Regions from separate parts of the Micromonospora sp. CPCC 206171 genome, predicted to be linked through region 2. Evidence: riboswitches for the same ligand, from Rfam matches in the RefSeq annotation. Region 2 holds a riboswitch; each other region holds the start of a gene.
What was found. Region 2 has a riboswitch for cyclic di-AMP ahead of V6U89_RS08210 (C40 family peptidase). Riboswitches for the same ligand answer to the same signal wherever they lie in the genome.
Positions count from the first base shown of each region.

Region 1: linked by a shared signal. The riboswitch ahead of V6U89_RS09375 (coiled-coil domain-containing protein) and the one ahead of V6U89_RS08210 (C40 family peptidase) in region 2 are both predicted to bind cyclic di-AMP.
Region 3: linked by a shared signal. The riboswitch ahead of V6U89_RS26870 (C39 family peptidase) and the one ahead of V6U89_RS08210 (C40 family peptidase) in region 2 are both predicted to bind cyclic di-AMP.

Region 1 covers NZ_JBAKHT010000005.1:199,436-205,318, reverse strand. The annotation lists gene V6U89_RS09385 (HelD family protein) at 1-1,746, shown strand, start outside; gene V6U89_RS09380 (cation diffusion facilitator family transporter) at 1,912-2,826, shown strand; cyclic di-AMP (ydaO/yuaA leader) riboswitch at 2,968-3,099, shown strand; gene V6U89_RS09375 (coiled-coil domain-containing protein) at 3,104-4,162, shown strand; gene V6U89_RS09370 (hypothetical protein) at 4,280-4,783, shown strand; gene V6U89_RS09365 (SRPBCC family protein) at 4,796-5,263, opposite strand; gene V6U89_RS09360 (STAS domain-containing protein) at 5,434-5,802, opposite strand.
Region 2 covers NZ_JBAKHT010000004.1:242,286-248,168, reverse strand. The annotation lists gene V6U89_RS08240 (GNAT family N-acetyltransferase) at 1-132, shown strand, start outside; gene V6U89_RS08235 (VOC family protein) at 148-582, opposite strand; tRNA gene V6U89_RS08230 (tRNA-Gly) at 829-902, opposite strand; gene V6U89_RS08225 (zinc metalloprotease) at 1,140-2,126, shown strand; gene V6U89_RS08220 (pyridoxamine 5'-phosphate oxidase family protein) at 2,192-2,758, opposite strand; gene dcd (dCTP deaminase) at 2,837-3,415, shown strand; gene V6U89_RS08210 (C40 family peptidase) at 3,458-4,498, opposite strand; cyclic di-AMP (ydaO/yuaA leader) riboswitch at 4,511-4,647, opposite strand; gene V6U89_RS08205 (NlpC/P60 family protein) at 4,796-5,812, opposite strand.
Region 3 covers NZ_JBAKHT010000034.1:24,714-30,596, reverse strand. The annotation lists gene V6U89_RS26885 (acyltransferase family protein) at 118-1,329, shown strand; gene V6U89_RS26880 (hypothetical protein) at 1,532-1,939, shown strand; gene V6U89_RS26875 (hypothetical protein) at 2,092-2,856, shown strand; cyclic di-AMP (ydaO/yuaA leader) riboswitch at 3,160-3,300, shown strand; gene V6U89_RS26870 (C39 family peptidase) at 3,537-4,361, shown strand; gene V6U89_RS26865 (alpha/beta fold hydrolase) at 4,468-5,223, shown strand; gene V6U89_RS26860 (hypothetical protein) at 5,531-5,883, opposite strand, start outside.

The DNA of each region.
Region 1 (5,883 bases), on a different contig from region 2:
GGCGTGGTCCGACGGCGCACCATCCAGTCGTCCGCCGAGAAGGTCACCCGGATCGAGGACGACCTGCTCGACCCGGAGTCGGCGCCGGCCGAGATGGCGGTGGTCGGTGACGGGGCCCTGCTGGCGACCCTGTCCCGGGCGACCGGCCGGGGCATGCGCGACATCGTGGCGACCATCCAGCGGGAGCAGGACGAGGCGATCCGCTCCCCCGGCTCCGGGGTCACCATCGTCTCCGGCGGCCCGGGCACCGGCAAGACGGCGGTCGCGCTGCACCGCGCGGCGTACCTGCTCTATTCCGACCGCAGCCGGTACGCCGGCGGCGGCATCCTGGTGGTCGGCCCGTCCTCGGTCTTCGTGGAGTACATCGCCTCGGTGCTGCCCTCGCTCGGCGAGGAGACCGCCACGCTGCACTCGCTGGGCTCGCTCTTCCCGGGCATGTCGGCGACCCGGACCGATCCGCCGGAGGTGGCGGCGGTGAAGGGCTCGCTGCGGATGCGGAAGGTGCTGGAGCGGGCGGTACGCGACGCGGTGCCGGACGGGCCGGACGAGCTGCGCCTGCTCTACCGGGGCGAGCTGCTCCGGCTGGAGCGCCGCGAGCTGGACGGCGTCCGGGACCGGGCGCTGTCCCGGGGCGCGCGGCGCAACGAGGTACGCCGGGTCGCCTTCGACGCGGTGCTCGCGGCGCTGTACGCCCAGGCCCGCCGGCTGGGCGTCACCCGGCTGCCGGAGCAGCGCGCCTTCGAGGACGAGATCATCGACCGGCCGGAGTTCCGCGAGTTCCTCAAGGCGTGGTGGCCCCGGCTGCACCCGCGGCACGTGCTGGGCTGGCTGGCCCGGCCGGAGCGGCTGCGCCGGTACGCCGGTGGCATCCTGTCCCGGGCGGAGACCGCGCTGCTGGTCGAGGCGTACCGGGTGCTGGACGCGCAGGGGCTGACGGTGGCCGACATCGCCCTGCTCGACGAGCTGGACGCGCTGCTGGGCAAGCCGGTGCGGCCGGCCCGGGCCAAGCGTGACCCGTACCAGCTGGCCGGCGGCGTGCGCGAGCTGAGCACGTTCGCCGACCGGCAGCGGGCCGCCCGGGCGGCGGCCCGGGAACGCCCGGAGGATTACCGCGACTACGCGCACGTGGTGGTGGACGAGTCGCAGGACGTCTCGCCGATGCAGTGGCGGATGATCGGCCGGCGCGGCCGGCTCGCCTCCTGGACGGTGGTGGGCGACCCGGCGCAGACCGCCTGGACCGGTGACCCGCAGGAGCTGGACCGGGCCCGGGACCAGGCGCTGGGCCGGCGGCGGCGGCACCGCTTCGCGTTGACCACGAACTACCGCAACTCGGCGGAGATCTTCGCGGTGGCGGCGGCGGAGATCCGCCGGCTCTACCCCGACCTGGAGCTGCCGACGGCGGTCCGCTCCACCGGCGTGGAGCCGGTCGCGCTGACCGTCGCCGCCGACCGCCTGCCGGCGGCGACCGTGCAGGCCGTCGAGGCACTGCTCACCGAGGTGGAGGGCACGGTCGGCGTGATCACGCCGGTGCCGCGCCGCGACGAGGTGGCCGGCTGGCTGAGCGGGCGCGGCGGCTCCCGGCTCCAGGTGGTGACCAGCCTTCAGGCCAAGGGCATGGAGTACGACGGCGTCGTGCTCATCTCCCCGCGCGAGATCCGCGCCGATCCCGGCTCGGGCGTGCGCACCCTCTACGTCGCCCTCTCCCGCGCCACCCAGCGCCTCACCACCATCGACCCCACCCCCTAACCCCCCGAGCCCGCACTTTCAGAGAAAGAGGGGCCTCCGCGCGCGGAACAGCCACGCTTTCTCTGAAAGTGCGGCTCGCGCAGGGTGGGTATGGGGGTTGGTTGCATACATAGCTATGTGAGCATAGGTTGGGTTCGAGTCGTCGGGGCGACGGAGGGTGTGGGCGTGGGCGCAGGTCATGACCACCACGGGTCGGTCGCGAACGCGGCGCACCGCCACCGGGGGCGGCTCTGGGCGGCCTCCGCGCTGCTCGCCGCGCTGATGGTGGTCGAGGCCGTCGCCGCGTTCGGCACCGGCTCGCTGGCCCTGCTCTCCGACGCCGGGCACATGTTCACCGACGTGCTCGGCATCGGCATGGCGCTGGCCGCCATCACCGCCATCCGGCACGGCGACCGGGACCCGCAGCGCACCTTCGGGCTCTACCGGCTGGAGGTGCTGGCCGCGCTCGCCAACGCCGTCCTGCTCAGCGGGGTGGCGATCTACGTGCTGATCGAGGCGGTCCGCCGGTTCGGCGATCCGCCGGAGGTGCGCACCGGGCCGATGCTGGCGGTGGCGGTGCTCGGCCTGCTGGCCAACCTCGTCGCGTTCGCGCTGCTGCGCGCGGGGGCGCAGGAGAGCATCAACCTGCGCGGAGCGTACCTGGAGGTGCTCGGCGACCTGCTCGGCTCACTGGGCGTGATCGGGGCCGCGCTGCTCATCGCCGGCACCGGCTGGTGGTGGGCCGACCCGGCCGTGGCGGTCGCGATCGGCCTGTTCATCCTCCCCCGCACCTGGCGGCTCGGCCGCGCGGCGGTGCGCATCCTGGTCCAGGCCGCCCCGGAGCATCTCCAGGTGACCGCCGTGCACGACCGGCTGACCGCCGTCCCCGGCGTCGCCGAGGTGCACGACCTGCACGTCTGGACGCTCACCTCCGGCATGGAGGTCGCCTCCGCCCACCTCACCATGGTCCCCGGCGCCGAGGTCGGCACGGTGCTCGCCGCCGCCCGCACCGCCCTGCACGAGGACTTCCACATCGAGCACGCCACCCTCCAGATCGAGCCGGGGGCCGCCCCCGGCGCCTGCGGGCAGGTCGAGTGGTGACGAAATCGGACACCTATTGTCCAGTTATGTCACCTACACCGCGATTCACTCCAGTACCCTCAGTCACGAAACGGGCGGGTGTCACACCCGTACCGGTAGGCTCGGTCCCGGCCTCCGCCAGGCGGCACCCTCCGGTGCCGGCGGTGGCCGCCGCCTAATCGCCTGCCAGGGCGAGCCGGGGAACCATGTTCGTGGGGTGCATCCGCGTCAGCGGTAGGGATCTTCCGTCCCGAACCCGTCAGCTAACCCGGTCGGCGGCTGACGGAAGGACATGTTCATGCACGTACGACGTACCACCGCACGGCTGGCGGCCGCGGTCGTCGCGGCACTCGCCCTCGGCGTGTCGTCCGCGCCCGTCCCGGCGACCGCCGCTCCCCCCGCCACCCGGCTCGCCGCCGCCCCCGGCGACCCCGAGGGCGGCACCCCGGCGCTGCGGGCCCAGCTCGACGCGGCCAGCAAGGGCTGGATCGACGCCAAGGCCGCGCTGGAACGCTCCACCAAGCGGCAGCAGGAACTCAACAACCAGCTCAAGACGATGGAGTCGGAGCTGACCGTCCGGCAGGGCAAGGTCGGCGAGATCGCCGGCGTGGCGTACCGGACCGGGCGGCTCGGGCCGGTGTCGGCGCTGCTCAACAGCTCCAGCCCCGAAGGCTTCCTGGACCGGGCGGCGGCGCTGGAGACGGTCGCTTCCCACGAGGACCGGGAGCTGCGCAACCTGATCCGGACCCGTGACGACGCCACCCGCACCCGGGCCGCGCTCGACCAGGAGCTCGTCGAGCAGCGCAAGCAGGTCGCGGTGATGGCCAAGCGCAAGCAGCAGGCCGAGCGGGCCCTGGCGGTGGCCGCGGCCGACAAGCCCGCCGCCAGCGCCGGCGGCGGCTCCAACCCGGGTACCTCCACCGCCAACGCCAAGGCGGCGCCGCGCAACCCCGACGGCTCCTGGCCGTCGGAATCCTGCAGCGTCAACGATCCCACCCCGGCCAACGGCTGCATCACCCCGCGCATGCTCAACGCGCTGCGGCAGGCCCAGGCGGCCGGCTTCACCCGGTACGTCTCCTGCTACCGCCCCAGCGGCTCCGGCGAGCACCCCAAGGGCCGGGCCTGCGACTTCGCGGCGCAGAAGAGCGGCTTCGGCGGCGACGCGACCGGCGGTGACCGGACGTACGGCAACAACCTGGCCGCGTACTTCATCCGCAACGCCGACCGGCTCGCCGTGCTCTACGTGATCTGGTATCGGCAGATCTGGCTGCCCAGCAGCGGGTGGAAGTCGTACAGCGGGGCCGGCGGGGACCCGTCCAGCGACCACACCAACCACGTGCACCTGTCGGTCTACTGACCGACCGGCGGCGGGGCCCGTCCGACGCGGACGGGCCCCGCCGTACGCGCGCCGACGTACCCGGGATGTCGTCGACCGGCCCACGACGCGGCGCGACGGCCGGGCGAGCATCGAGGCATGACCCGACTCTCCCCCGACGGCCGCAAGACCCTGCTCACCCTGCACCTGGTGACCGCACTGGGCTGGCTCGGCGCGGACCTCGTGCTGCTCACCCTCGGCATCGCCGGGCTGCGCGGCGCCGACCCGGGGGTGGTCTACCCGGCGGCGGCGCTGGTGGCGACCTGGCTCTTCGCGCCGCTGAGCGTGCTGGTCTGGGTGATCGGCGTGACCAGCGCCCTGCTGACCCCCTGGGGCCTGCTGCGCTGGCGCTGGGTGGTGGTCAAGCTGGTGCTCACCACGGTGATGATCGGCCTGGTGCTGTTCGCGCTGACGCCGAACCTGCGCGCCGCCGCCGGACCGGACGCGACCGCACACCAGCGCCTCGACGTGGTGGTCGCCCCGGCGGTCTCCACCGGCCTGCTGGTCACCATGACCGTCATCTCCACCTGGAAGCCGTGGGGCCGCAACCGCCGAGCCGTCCCACCGCCGCGCCGGACGGCGGCGACGCCCGCCGGCCGCTGAGTGGACGGAGCGTCAGTTCGGGACCGGTCCGCCGTCGGCCTTCCGGTCCAGCACCGCGCCGAGCCGGCTGGCCAGGCCCAGGTGCGCGGCGCGGGCCTGGCGGAACGCGTACCCGAACAGCGGCGCCGGCGCGGAGAGGGTGATCTCCACGTCGATCCGCAGCACGTCGCCCTCCTCCTGGAGCCGGGTGTGGTTGCGCACCGTCGTGCCGGGCTGCTGCCGGGCCACCGTGACGATCTCGTCGTCGGAGACCACCAGGACGTCGGCCTGGTAGGTGACCGGGAACCGCAGCGGCCCCAGCTCCAGCCGGTCGGTGATGGCGTAGCTGGCCCGCGCGCCCGGACGGGTCGGCAGCCGGCGCACCCGGACGATCAGCGGATGCAGCTCCCCCTGCCGGGCCGGATCGCTCAACAGCGCCACCGCGTCCGCCCGTGAGCAGCGCGCCTGCACCGTGTAGCTGAACGACTCGCGCCGGACCACTCCGCCCTCCACCCCTCGTCGGTCGCACGATCGTCCCGTACGACGGCCGGGCTGGCAATCGCAGGCGGCATGACGGTGCCCCGGCGGGGAATCCACTCGGTTCCGGCGACGTGGCGGGGTCCGCGGGCGCGCGTCACCGCCACCTCGGCGACATGGCGTGGCTGCCGGCGTCAGGCGCCGGGGAGGACCTCGGGGGTCGGGGCCGCGGCGCCGGCGAAGTAGGGCTCCGGCGCGCCGAAGAGGCCGAGCAGGCCGGTGACCCAGAGCTGGCGGTGGACGAACCGGCTGGGCTCGGTGACCACCAGCTTGACGCCGCTGACCTCGGCCGTCTGGAACCCGGCGACCATCGCGCTGATGCCGACCGAGTCGATGAAGGTGACGAGTCGCATGTTCAGCTCGATCCGGGACGGACGGCCCTTCGCGAGCACCTCGGCGATCGCCTCCCGCACCTCGTACGCGGTGTCGACGTCGATCTCCCCTCGCGGAGCGATCTCCATGACACCACCCGGCAGAACCGACTTCACGATCGACAGGCTCACGCGAGCACCTCCACTCGCCCGTCCACGGGCGCCTCATCAGTACGCGGGCCGCGACCGAGAGTATTCCTCCGACGGCCTCGG
Region 2 (5,883 bases):
ACCACCGAGGACAACATCGCTTCCCAGCGGACCCTCGAACGTGCCGGGTTCCGCCACACAGGCACCAACGGTGACCTGTACCTGTACGAGGTACTCCTCGACACCCCTTCGCGACCGGCTCAGACGCGGTAGCCCGACCGCGGCCACTCAGTCGAGACAGAACTCGTTGCCCTCGACGTCCTGCATCACGAGGCACGACTCGTTGTCGCCATCGGCAGGCAGTAGTCGCACGCGTACCGCGCCGAGCGCGACCAGTCGTGCGCATTCGGCCTCAAGTGCGGCCAACCGCTCTTCACCCACGAGCCCGGTGCCGACCCGCACGTCAAGGTGCAGCCGATTCTTGACGACCTTGCCCTCGGGAACGCGCTGGAAGAACAGTCGCGGGCCCACCCCTGAGGGATCGATGCAGGCGAACGCTGCGCCCTGATGCTCCGGCGGCAGCGCGCGATCGAAGTCGTCCCAGGTAGCAAACCCCTCCGGTGGTGGCGGTACGACGTACCCCAACACCTCGCACCAGAAACGAGCGACACGCTCAGGTTCTGCGCAGTCGAAAGTGACTTGGATCTGCCTGACCGACGCCATCGGGCCACCATAGAGGCGGGGTCTTTCGTCGTCTCCACGGGCCCACCCCTGGCAATGAGGGGGATCCGTGCACCCGATGATCTACCAACACACCGCCCGCGAGCGAGACGAGCACATCGCCGACGCGCTCAGCTCCCAGATCAAGCAGAGCCAGGATCGGGCGCGTAGCGGGCACGACAAGCGCAGGAAGCGATAGCGACGACTGAGGCCCCAGCCAGGAACCGGTCCTGAGCTGGGGCCTTACGTTGGAGCGGGTGACGGGAATCGAACCCGCACTGTCAGCTTGGGAAGCTGATGTTCTGCCATTGAACTACACCCGCAGGCGGCACCACTGTACCTGAGGTGACCGCCGCCGTGCACCCAGGTACCCCCCGGGCACGCCGGCGCCCCCGCCACCGTGACCGATCTTGGACTCAACGCATTCACGTAGAGCTAAAAGTTTCACAGCGGCAACATATGACCGTTCTCAAATCTGTCGATCGGTTGTAACGTCACCCCCACGTTCTCGACCACGGTGTGACATACCCCCTGTCACGCCGCCAGAAAGAGGTGGGCCCATGGGACTCCGTCCCAACCTGCTGACCCGGCGTGCCGCCGGTGTCGCGTCGACGACCCTCGCGCTGCTGCTCAGCACCGCCGCGGTAGGCGTCGTCCCCGCTGCTTCCGCCTTCTCGGCCGCCCCGAGCGAGGCCTGCGCCGAGCCCGCCGACGTCCACTCGGACGCTCGGATCAAGAAGGGCGGGATCGCCAAGCACGAACCCAACGAGCTGACCGCCAAGCAGGTCCGCGAGCGCGAGGCCGACCTGGCCACCGCGCTGCGCGAGCGGGCGAGCTTCCGGGCCGGCGCCCAGGCCGCCGCTCCGCTGGCCAGCGTCACCATCCCGGTCGTCGTGCACGTGATCCAGCGCGACAGCACCCGGGCCGGCGGCAACATCCCGGACTCGATGATCACCTCGCAGATCAGCGTGCTGAACCAGGCCTACGCCGGTGCCACCGGCGGCGCGGCCACGGCCTTCGGCTTCCAGCTGACGAAGATCAACCGGGTGACCAACCCGGCGTGGTACCCGATCGTGCAGGGCTCGTCGGCCGAGCGGTCGATGAAGACCTCCCTGCGCGAGGGCGGCAAGAACACGCTCAACATCTACCTGGGCGAGCTGAGCGACGACCTGCTCGGCTGGGCGACCTTCCCGCAGCGGAAGCTGAACAGCATGGACGGCGTGGTCGTGCTGAGCGAGTCGCTGCCGGGCGGTACCGCCGCCAACTACAACCAGGGCGACACCGGCACCCACGAGGTCGGCCACTGGCTGAACCTCTACCACACCTTCCAGGGTGGATGCTCCGGCTCGGGTGACAGCGTCAGCGACACCCCGGCCGAGGCCTCGCCGGCGTTCCAGTGCCCGACCGGGCGGGACACCTGCACCACGGCCGGCCTGGACCCGATCACCAACTTCATGGACTACACGTACGACTCGTGCATGTACCAGTTCACCCCTGGTCAGGCGAGCCGCATGCTGACCGCGTGGAACGCGTACCGCGCGGCGTAACACCCCCAGCAGACGCCGATGCCGGCTCCGTCGCTCCGACGGGGCCGGCATCGGCGTCTCGGCGGTCAGGCGGCGGGGCGGCGGGTGTCGAAACCGTGGCGGCCGCGGCGGGCCGGCCGCCGATCGGGTACGCCGGTGGCGTCGCCGCTGCGGCGGGCGGCGACCGGATCGAGCCAGACCTGGACGGCGGAGGACCCGTGGCCCTCGCCGGGCTGGCCGAGCCCGCCCTGGTCGCGGCGGGTCAGCATCGCCACGTCGACGCTGAACTCGAAGAGTCGCCAGTCGACCTGCGGCGCCGCCCGGCCGAGGCGAGCCACCCGGGCGACCCGGGCCGGGTCGGTGACCGGTTGCGCGCGACCGGCGACGTACGCCTCGTCGTCGGTCTCCTCCGGCGGGAACGAGTGCAACGCGTATCGCCCGTCGCGTTCGAGGTCGCGCCGCTTGGGCGAGTCGACGACGAAGCAGAACAGCCCCTCGTCGGTGATCACGGGGCAGACCGGGTGCACCCGGGGCCCACCGTCGGCGCGAACGGTGGCCAGGTAGCCGAAGCCCGGCCCGTACTGCTGCATGAGAAGGCGGATCCCGTCGGCGAGTCGGGGCTCGTCAGCGGCGAATTCGGACCAGGAAGCCATACGGACATCCTATCGAACATGTGTACGAACGCGTAGTCCGACACGCAGGTCACCCGGTCCGCTCGATATGGTGTGCCGATGCTGCTCTCCGACCGCGACCTGGTCTCCGAGATCAAGGCGGGCACGCTCGCGCTGGAGCCCTTCGAGCCCACGCTGGTACAGCCGTCCAGCATCGACGTGCGGCTCGACAAGCTCTTCCGCGTCTTCAACAACCACCTGTACACGCACATCGACCCGGCCATGCAGCAGGACGAGCTCACCTCGATGGTCGAGGTGCCGGAGGGCGAGCCGTTCGTGCTGCACCCTGGCGAGTTCGTGCTCGCCTCCACGCTGGAGGTCATCTCGCTGGGCGACCAGCTCGCCGGCCGACTGGAGGGCAAGTCCAGCCTGGGCCGGCTCGGCCTGCTCACCCACTCGACCGCCGGCTTCATCGACCCGGGCTTCTCCGGGCACGTGACGCTGGAGCTGTCGAACGTGGCGAACCTGCCGATCACGCTCTGGCCCGGGATGAAGATCGGCCAGCTCTGCATCTTCCGGCTCTCGTCCCCGGCCGAGCACCCGTACGGCTCCGCCGTCTACGGGTCGCGCTACCAGGGCCAGCGCGGGCCGACCCCGAGCCGTTCCTGGCAGAACTGGCGCACCTGGCCCACCCGCTGACGCCGGGCCGGGCCCCCGGCACCCCGGGAGCCCGGCGCGCACTCAGTCCGGCCGGCCGTAGCTGTTGACCGGCCCGTCGTCGACCCGCTTCATCTTGATTGGCTGGCCCGCCTGGGAGGCGTGCACCACCCAGCCGCCGCCGACGTACATGCCGACGTGGTGCAGGTCGGCGTAGTAGAAGACCAGGTCGCCCGGGCGCAGGTCGGCCCGGCTCACCCGGGCGGTCACCTGGCGCTGCTGGCGGGCGTTGTGCGGCAGCGAGACACCGGCCTTCGCCCACGCCGCGAGCATCAGCCCGGAGCAGTCGTACGAGTTGGGACCCTCGGCACCCCAGACGTACGGCTTGCCGATCTGCGCGCAGGCGAACTTGACGGCCGTGCCGGCCGGGCCGCCGGGATAGCCGGCCGGGCACGGGGCCGGGCGCAGCGCACCCCCGCCACCGTTGCCGTACACCTTGAGCCGCAGTTTCTGCAGCCGATCGATCTCGGCGTTGATCTGCTTCTTCTTCGCGGCGAGCTGGGCCTCGGTACGGGTCAGCTGAGCGACCATCTCGTCCAGCGGCGCCTTCTCCGCGGCCAGCTTGTCCCGCAGCTCCTTGACGGTCCGCACGTCGCGCTGCTGGCGCTGGGCGAACCGGTCGAGCATTTCGAGCTGGTCGACCAGTTCGGCGGGGGAGCTGCTGCCGAACAGGGCGTTGACGGCGGAGACGTTCTCCCCCTTGTACGCCTCGGCGGCGAGCCCGGTGACCTGGTTCATCGCGAGGTCGACCTGGAGTTGCAGCGGATCGATGCGCTTGGCCAGCGCGTCGGCCTGCCGGCGCTTGGCGGCCAGGTCCTGACGGGTGGCGTTGTGCTGCTCGATGATCGGTTCGAGCCTGTTCCAGTCCTGGTCGATCTGCCGCTCGATCTCGGCGACCGAGGGTTCGGCGTGGGCCGCCGTGGCAGCGCCGGTCAGTACGACGGCGGCACCGGCGAGGGCGGCAAGGACGGTGGTGAAGCGGGACCAGCGTGGGCGCGGCGCAGCCGTCAGCCGGGCGACCTGGGTCGACCCGTACGACGGTGGCCGCGGGGCATGGTGTGCCACCGGGCTCCGGGCTCCTTCTTCCGCGACCGCCTACCGGGTTAGCTGACGGGTTCGGGCGGGAAGGGAGCGCCCTACCGCAGTGGCTGCGGATTCACCCCGGCTTACCTGGGTCCCCGGCTCGCCCGCGGGCGACTCGGCGGTGCCGGCCACTGCCGCCCGGGTTGGACGGACCTGTCGCGGCCGACGAAGGACCAGAGTAGAGAGGACCGTTATCGATCCGCAACCCGCCATGCCGTGCCGGGTCCCGGATACGCGGAACCCCCGGTCGGTCGACCGGGGGTTCGCGGCGAGCTCGGGTCAGTTCGGTCGCCGGAAGCCGGCGACCGGCATGTAGTCGACGCTGGTGACCTGGACCGGTTTGCCGGTCCGTGGCGCGTGGACCATCAGCCCACTGCCCAGATAGAGACCCACATGGTGCAGGTCGCTGTAGAAGAAGACCAGATCACCGGGGCGCGCCTCGGAGCGCGGGATGGCCTTGCCCTCGTTCCACTGGGCGCCGGTGTGGTGGGTCAGGTAGATGCCGGCGGCCTTGTAGGCGTACTGGGTGAGGCCGGAGCAGTCGAACGAGTCCGGCCCGTCGGCACCCCAGACGTACGGGTCGCCTACCTGCTGGCAGGCCACCCGGATGGCGGTCTGCGCGGCGGAACTCACCACGCCCTTGACGGTCGGGCAGCCGGCCACCTTGACGACGGTCTTCGGCATCGACGCCTGGAGCCGCTTGATCTCGGAGTTGATCTGCGCCTTCTTGGCGGCCAGCTCCTTCTCCTGCTTGACCTCCGCGGCGATCAGCGCATCGAGCTTCTGCTTCTCGCCGTCGTACTTCTGCCGGGCGTCGATGACGACCTGGAGCTCCTTGCGCTCCTGCGCGGCGAGGCGGTCGAGGATGGTCAGCTGCTCGGTCAGGGTGCCCGGCTTGGCGCTGACCAGCAGCGCGCCGATGTCCTGCGAGGGGCCCGTCATGTAGTACCGGGAGGCGAGGTCGCCCACCCGGTTCATCGCCAGCTCGGTCTGCAGGGCCAGCGGCTGGATCTTCTTCTCCAGCTCCGCCGACTTCTTGCGGTTGACCTTGAGGTGCGCGCGGACCTTGTTGTACTGCTCGATGGTCGGCTCGAGCTGTTCCCACTGCTTGTCGATCGCCGCCTCGATCTCCTCCGGCGTGGGCGCGGCGTGCGCCGGCACGGCGAACATCCCGGCGCCGACGACCACGGCGGCGACCAATGTGAGCAGACGGCGGGCGACCCGGCGCAGGCCGGCGGGGTGAGTGGGCGGACGACCCTGGGCGTGACGATGAGGGGGCATGGTTGCCACCGGCACCGACTCCTTAGCGACCGACCGCCGGGCGCCTCGCTGAGGGGAAGACGGAGGCAGACGACCCACAGCGGTCG
Region 3 (5,883 bases), on a different contig from region 2:
GCCCGGACGGTGGCACGACCGGTGCCGCCGTCCGGCGCCGGGCCGCGGTCGCGGCGGCGAACGGCCGGGGGAGGAGAGGTACGTGCGGGTGAGCGTGGCTACGGCGGAGTGCCCGGCATGACGAGCGCGGTGGGCGCACCGACGGCCACGGCGAGCCGGCTGCCGTCGCTGACCGGGCTGCGCTGGGTGGCCGCGATGCTGGTCTTCGGCTACCACGCGGGCACCATGCGGATCGTCGGCGAACCGGACTACCAGGCGGTCGTCGGCGGGGTGTTCGCCCTGGGCCTGTCCGGGGTGCAGTTCTTCTTCATCCTCAGTGGGTTCGTGCTGGTCTGGTCGGCTCGCGACGGGGACCGGCGGCGCGACTTCTGGCGTCGACGGCTCGCCAAGATCTACCCGAACCACCTGCTGACCTGGGTGGCGGCCCTGCTGGTGATGTGGTGGTTCGCCGACACCATCGTGCCCCGCGCCGCGCTGGAGAGCCTCCTGCTCGTGCAGGCCTGGGACCCGACGCCCGGCTACTTCTACGCCATCAACACGGTGAGCTGGTCGCTCTCCTGCGAGCTGTTCTTCTACCTCTGCCTGCCGCTGGTGCTGCCGGCCCTGCGCCGGGCCCGCGCCGGCCTGCTCTGGGCGGTGGTGGCGGCGGTGCCGCTGCTGATCGTGGCCCTCTGGCCCGGGCAGGCGCTGGTGCCGGACGAGAGCACCTGGTGGTTCACCCAGATCTTCCCAGTGGTCCGCTCGCTGGAGTTCTGGCTGGGCGTGGCGGCCGCCGAGCTGCTACGGCGGGGCCGCTGGCGGGGCCCCGGCCTGCCGCTGGCCAGCCTCGTCTTCGTGTTCACCTGGGTGGTGGCTGCGCAGTGGATCCGCGCCGAGCTCTGGGCGGCGATCCTCTCCGTGGCGTACATCCTGATCATCACCGCCGCGGCGGACGCCGACGTGCGCGGTCTGCCCTCGCCCTGGCGGCACCGCCGGTTGGTCTGGCTCGGTGAGGTCTCGTTCGCTTTCTATCTGGTGCACGTGCTGGTGATGGTCACCGTGCTGCGGGCCAGCGGCCACCTCGGCGTCGGGTTGCCCGGCTGGTGGGGACCGCTGGCGGTGCTCGGCTTCCTGGCCGTGAACCTGGTGCTGGCCGCCCTGCTGCACCGCTGGGTCGAGACGCCGATGATGCGTCGCCTGGCCCCCCGTCGCCGGCCTCGCCCCGCCCCGTCCACCCCGGACGCGGAGACCGCGCCGACGCCGCCGCCCACGCCGGCGCCGCGGGCGGCCGCCGACGGCGCGCCGGCCGGCCGACCCGTCGAGTACGCGGGCCCGCGCGACCCCCACTGACCCCGGGTCCACCCTGGCCGGTGCGCTCCGGTTCCGGTGCCCGTGCGCCTCGCGCCGTTCGCGGCGTGTCGGGGTGACGTTGGCCGGGGATCGCACGACACGCCGCGAACTGCCGGCGCTCGTCCCGGCACACCTCAGGGAGCGCCGCGCCGACACGCCCGGCGACGCTGCGTTCACTCGGCATCGGCGGTAGCGTGGTGCCGTGCTTCCGGTCGCGCTCACCAGTCCTCTGTGGTGGGTGGCGCGCTGGAGTTCCCGGCTGCTGACCGGCCTCGCCCTGGCGGTCGCGCTCTCCGTCGGCGGTCCGGCCGTGCCGGACGTCGGCACCCTTCCCGCCGCCCCGAGCCCGGCCGGTGCCCCGATCCTCGCCGATCTGGCGGTGCCCGACGGGTCCGCCGTCCGCGCGGCCGCCGTCCCCGCCGTGACGCTCGCTGGCGGGGACGCCCCGAGCGCGGGCCGTGCGTTCGTCGCCCCGCCCGCCGCTCCGCTCGATCCGGTCACCTCGATCGACCCGGCCGGCCGGCCGGCCCATCCGGTCACCGCACCGCCGCTGCCCCTCACCGGGCTGGCCGCCGGCGCGACCGGTCCCCGCGCCCCGCCGGTCGGCTGACCGCCACGCGGGGGCCACCCGCGACCGCGCCTCCGAGAACCTCACCCCCGCACCCGCGCCCTCTGGCACGCGGCGACGCCCCGGCCTCGCCCCGTCGACACCGGGCCGGTGCGACTCCTCTTTCCGCATCCCGCTTCCGGGAGGTGCCCACCGTGAACACCGTCCTCTACCAGTTCCTCGTCGAGGTCCCGACCGCCGCCGCCATCTGGTCGGCCCTGCTCGTGCTCGCCCTGACCGTGCTCACCGTGCTGGTCGCCCGCCCCGAGCGGGACCCGGCCCCCGGCGAGTCGGTCGTCGACCCGTCCCCAGCTGCCGATCCCGCGACCGAGCTGGCGGACCTGCGCCGGTACGCCGAGGAGATCGCCGTCGCCGCGGCCGGCGCCGCCCAGACCGCGCGCCGGCGGCGGGATGCCTGGCTGGCCGCCCAGGAGGAGGTGGACCGGGCCTGGACCGCGTACGACGAGGCGGATTCCGCCGCCCGCCGGTTCACCGGCGCCGCCGCGCTGCCCGCCCCGCGCACCCCACGTACGCCGGCCGAGTACGCGGGCCGGGAGCGCTGGCTGCACCAGGCGGCGGTGGCGGCGCACTGGCGCGGCGAGCTGCCGGTGGAGCGGCTGCGGGACGTCTTCGCGCACCGGGACGGTTGGGACCCCCGACGGCACCCCGTCGAGCAGGAGGTGCTGCTGGCCCGGGCGGTACGCGACGGTCGGCGGGACGCGTACCGGGCGGCGGCCGGGCGGGAGCGGTCGGCGTGGCGGGACGCCGAACTGGCCGCCGCGGCGGCCCGCGCGCTCGCCGTCGAGGCGTACGCGGCGGCGGAGCGACTGTGTCCGGCGCGGCTGCCCGCCCAGCGGACGGCGACGGCGACGGCACGGACGGCGCTCGCGGCGCGGTGGCGGCCGGCACGGGTGGGCTGAGGACGCGACCGAATTGTTACCCGTATTTCCGTGAGTCGCGTCACGGCGACCGTGAAACCGGTCATCCGGTCACAGCCGGTGACATCGATCGCGACGATCGGCGGGATTTGTTGCCGTGCTGTCCGGTTGTCGCCCGGCGATCCCGGAACAACCGCCTGTCCCATCGAGCGAAGTCAGTGCCGAACTGTACGGCAAATTGGTCGCCCTGATCATGTTTACGCAGATCGCAGGGCTTGGCCGACCCGTGACCGACCAGTAGTGTCGCCCGGGTCCGGTGCGGTTTCCGATCGCAAGAGGCGACGCCGCGCCGACCCGCTCAATCGTGATTTCACGAACCGGGGACCCATGCACGTCCGGGGTGAATCCGCGGGCCACGGCCCGTGGTAGGGCGCTCTTCCCGCCCGAATCCGTCAGCTAACCCGGTAGGCGGTGTCGGAAGGAGTTCCAGCTCTTGCTGTTCCCTCGCATTCCTCGGCTTGCTCTCCACCTCGGTACCGGGGTGATCCCGCCGGTCCCTCGCGCCCTCGCGCGCTGATTCCGGCCTCACCCCGCCGCCCGGCCTCCAACCGGGCGCACCCCCCGCCGAGCGGCCTCGCACACCGGTTTCGACACCGCGGGTGACGTCCTGTCACGCGCCGGTCCGGCATGCCGCTCCCGCCCTCGTACCGTGGAGGAAACACGTGAAGCACCCCCTGAAGCGGCAGCTGCGACGCCTGGCCACCGAACGGTCGTACCAGTTGGTCGCCGGCTCGGCCGCCGCGCTCGTGCTCGTCTCTGGCGCCAGCACCCTGCTCGCCGACGAGGCGCCCGCCCGCCAGCAGACCTCGGCCGCCGTCGCCGAGGTGGCGCCCCGGCTGGACGACGTCGCGACCCGCAGCCAGGCCCGCGTCGCCGTCCCGGCCCACAAGCCGTCGCCCTCGGCCAGCCCCTCGCCGTCGGCGAGCGCCACCAAGGCCAAGGCGGACCCGGACGTGACCCGCAAGGCGGCCCCCAAGCCGCCGTCGACCAAGGTCCTCCGCTACGACTACCAGGCGCAGACCACCTACTACAACTGCGGTCCGGCCGCGGTGCGCAACGCGCTGAGCGCGTCGGGCGTCGAGCGGACCCAGGACGAGCTGGCCGGCCCGCTCGGCACCACCGAGATGGGCACCAACTCGGCGCTGGACACCACCCGGGTCCTGAACCAGATCGTCAAGGGTGACCCGTACCGGACCCGGATGTTCCAGGGCACCCCCAGCTCCGCCCAGATCGACCGGCTCCAGGCCGACGTGATCGCGGCGATCACCGACGGCCGGGGCGTCGTGGCGAACGTGGCGGGCAGCGCCACCGACACCGACGGCGGCTGGCACTCCTTCCCGGGCGGCCACTACATCGCGGTGGTCGGCTACAAGAACGACGGCCGGACGGTCCGGATCGCCGACTCGGCGGACCCGAACCTGCCGTCGTACTGGGTCAGCACCATCGACCTGGCGAACTGGATCGCCACCCGCGGCTACTCCGCCTGATCCACACCGTCGCTCGTCCGGGCACCGGCTCCCCTCAGGGGCCGGTGCCCGTCGCCGTTGGCGCGGATCTCGCGCGGCGGAGCCGGGCGGTGGCACACTGCGGCCCATGACCGACGACTCGGGTACCCGCCGGCTGCTGTTGCTGCTGCACGGGATGGGCGCCACCGGCGACGTGTGGCTGCCCTGGGCGCCGCTGCTGGAACACCGCTGCCCGGGCCGCTGGCTGGCGCCGGACCTGGCCGGCCACGGCTTCTCGCCGCCGCTGCCCGGGTACTCCTTCGCCGGGTTCGCCGAGCAGGTCGCGGCGGGGCTCGGCCCGGTGCCCGAGGGGGCCCGCCCGGCTGACCGGCTCGTCGTCCTCGGCCACTCCCTCGGCGGGGTGGTCGCGCTGGCGCTGGCCGCCCGCGACGCCGGGCTCCCGGTGGACGCGGTGGTCGGGCTGGGCATCAAGGCGGTCTGGTCGCCGGCCGAGCTGGCCCGGGCGCGCGAGCTGGCGGAGCGCCCGGTGACCTGGTTCGCCACCCGGGACGAGGCGGCCCGCCGCTACCTGAAGGTGGCCGGCCTCGGTGGGCTTTTCGCGCCGGACCACCCGGTCATCGACGCGGGGCTGCGTGCCGAGGACGGCCGCTGGCGGCTGGCCATGGACCCGGCCGCCTTCGCGGTGGGCGAGCCGCAGCTGCCGACTCTGCTGGCCGCCACCGACGTCCCGGTGCTGCTGGCCCGGGGCGAGCACGACCCGATGGTCAGCGACGCGCAGCTCGCCGAGCTGGGCGTGCCGGTGGCGACCCTGCCCGGCCTCGGCCACAACGCGCACGTGGAGGACCCGGCGGCGGTGCTGGCCCTGCTCGACCCGTACCTGTGACCGGCGCGCGGGCGGCCGGCGTCGCCGTCGTGGGTGGCATGCGGCTCGGGACTACCTGCCGACCCAGACGTTCGAGTTTTCCGTCCAGACCGGACCTCGCCACGGCGCTTGGTGTATCGCCGGACGTTGTCCGCCACAGACCCCAGTCCGTTCGTTAGGCCTGACCAGGGACAAACCCCCGGTGACCTCCTCGGTGTGAAGGAATGATCAGTGGCGGCTGAGGTGCGTGGGCGTCTGGGTCGAGCTGGCCGAACGGTCCGCGAGCGTCTACGGCCGTCTGTCATTGCTCTTGCTCGCCGTCAACCAGCTAGTCCACCAGCGGCACCGCGACTCGGTAGTCCTGACGCAATCCGGTGACCTCGTCGCCTTGCGGGTCGTAGATGACCAAGCCATGCCGCTCGGCCAAGTGGCACACGGTCTTCACCGCCTCGCTGCCCCGGGGGGAGTGGCTGATAGCCATGCTCACGTGGTCGATCCCCACAGCAAGGGGTGCCAACATCCAGGGCGACTCCGGATCGTACGGCGGGTGATCCGGGAACTGCTCCCGCAGATCCTCGTAGAAGGCGGCAATTCGCGGATCAAGCTCCCCGCCTCGGTGTGCGAGGCCGGTGCAATGATCGACCATGTCACGCACCACGTCCAAAGAAGCAGCAGGGTTGG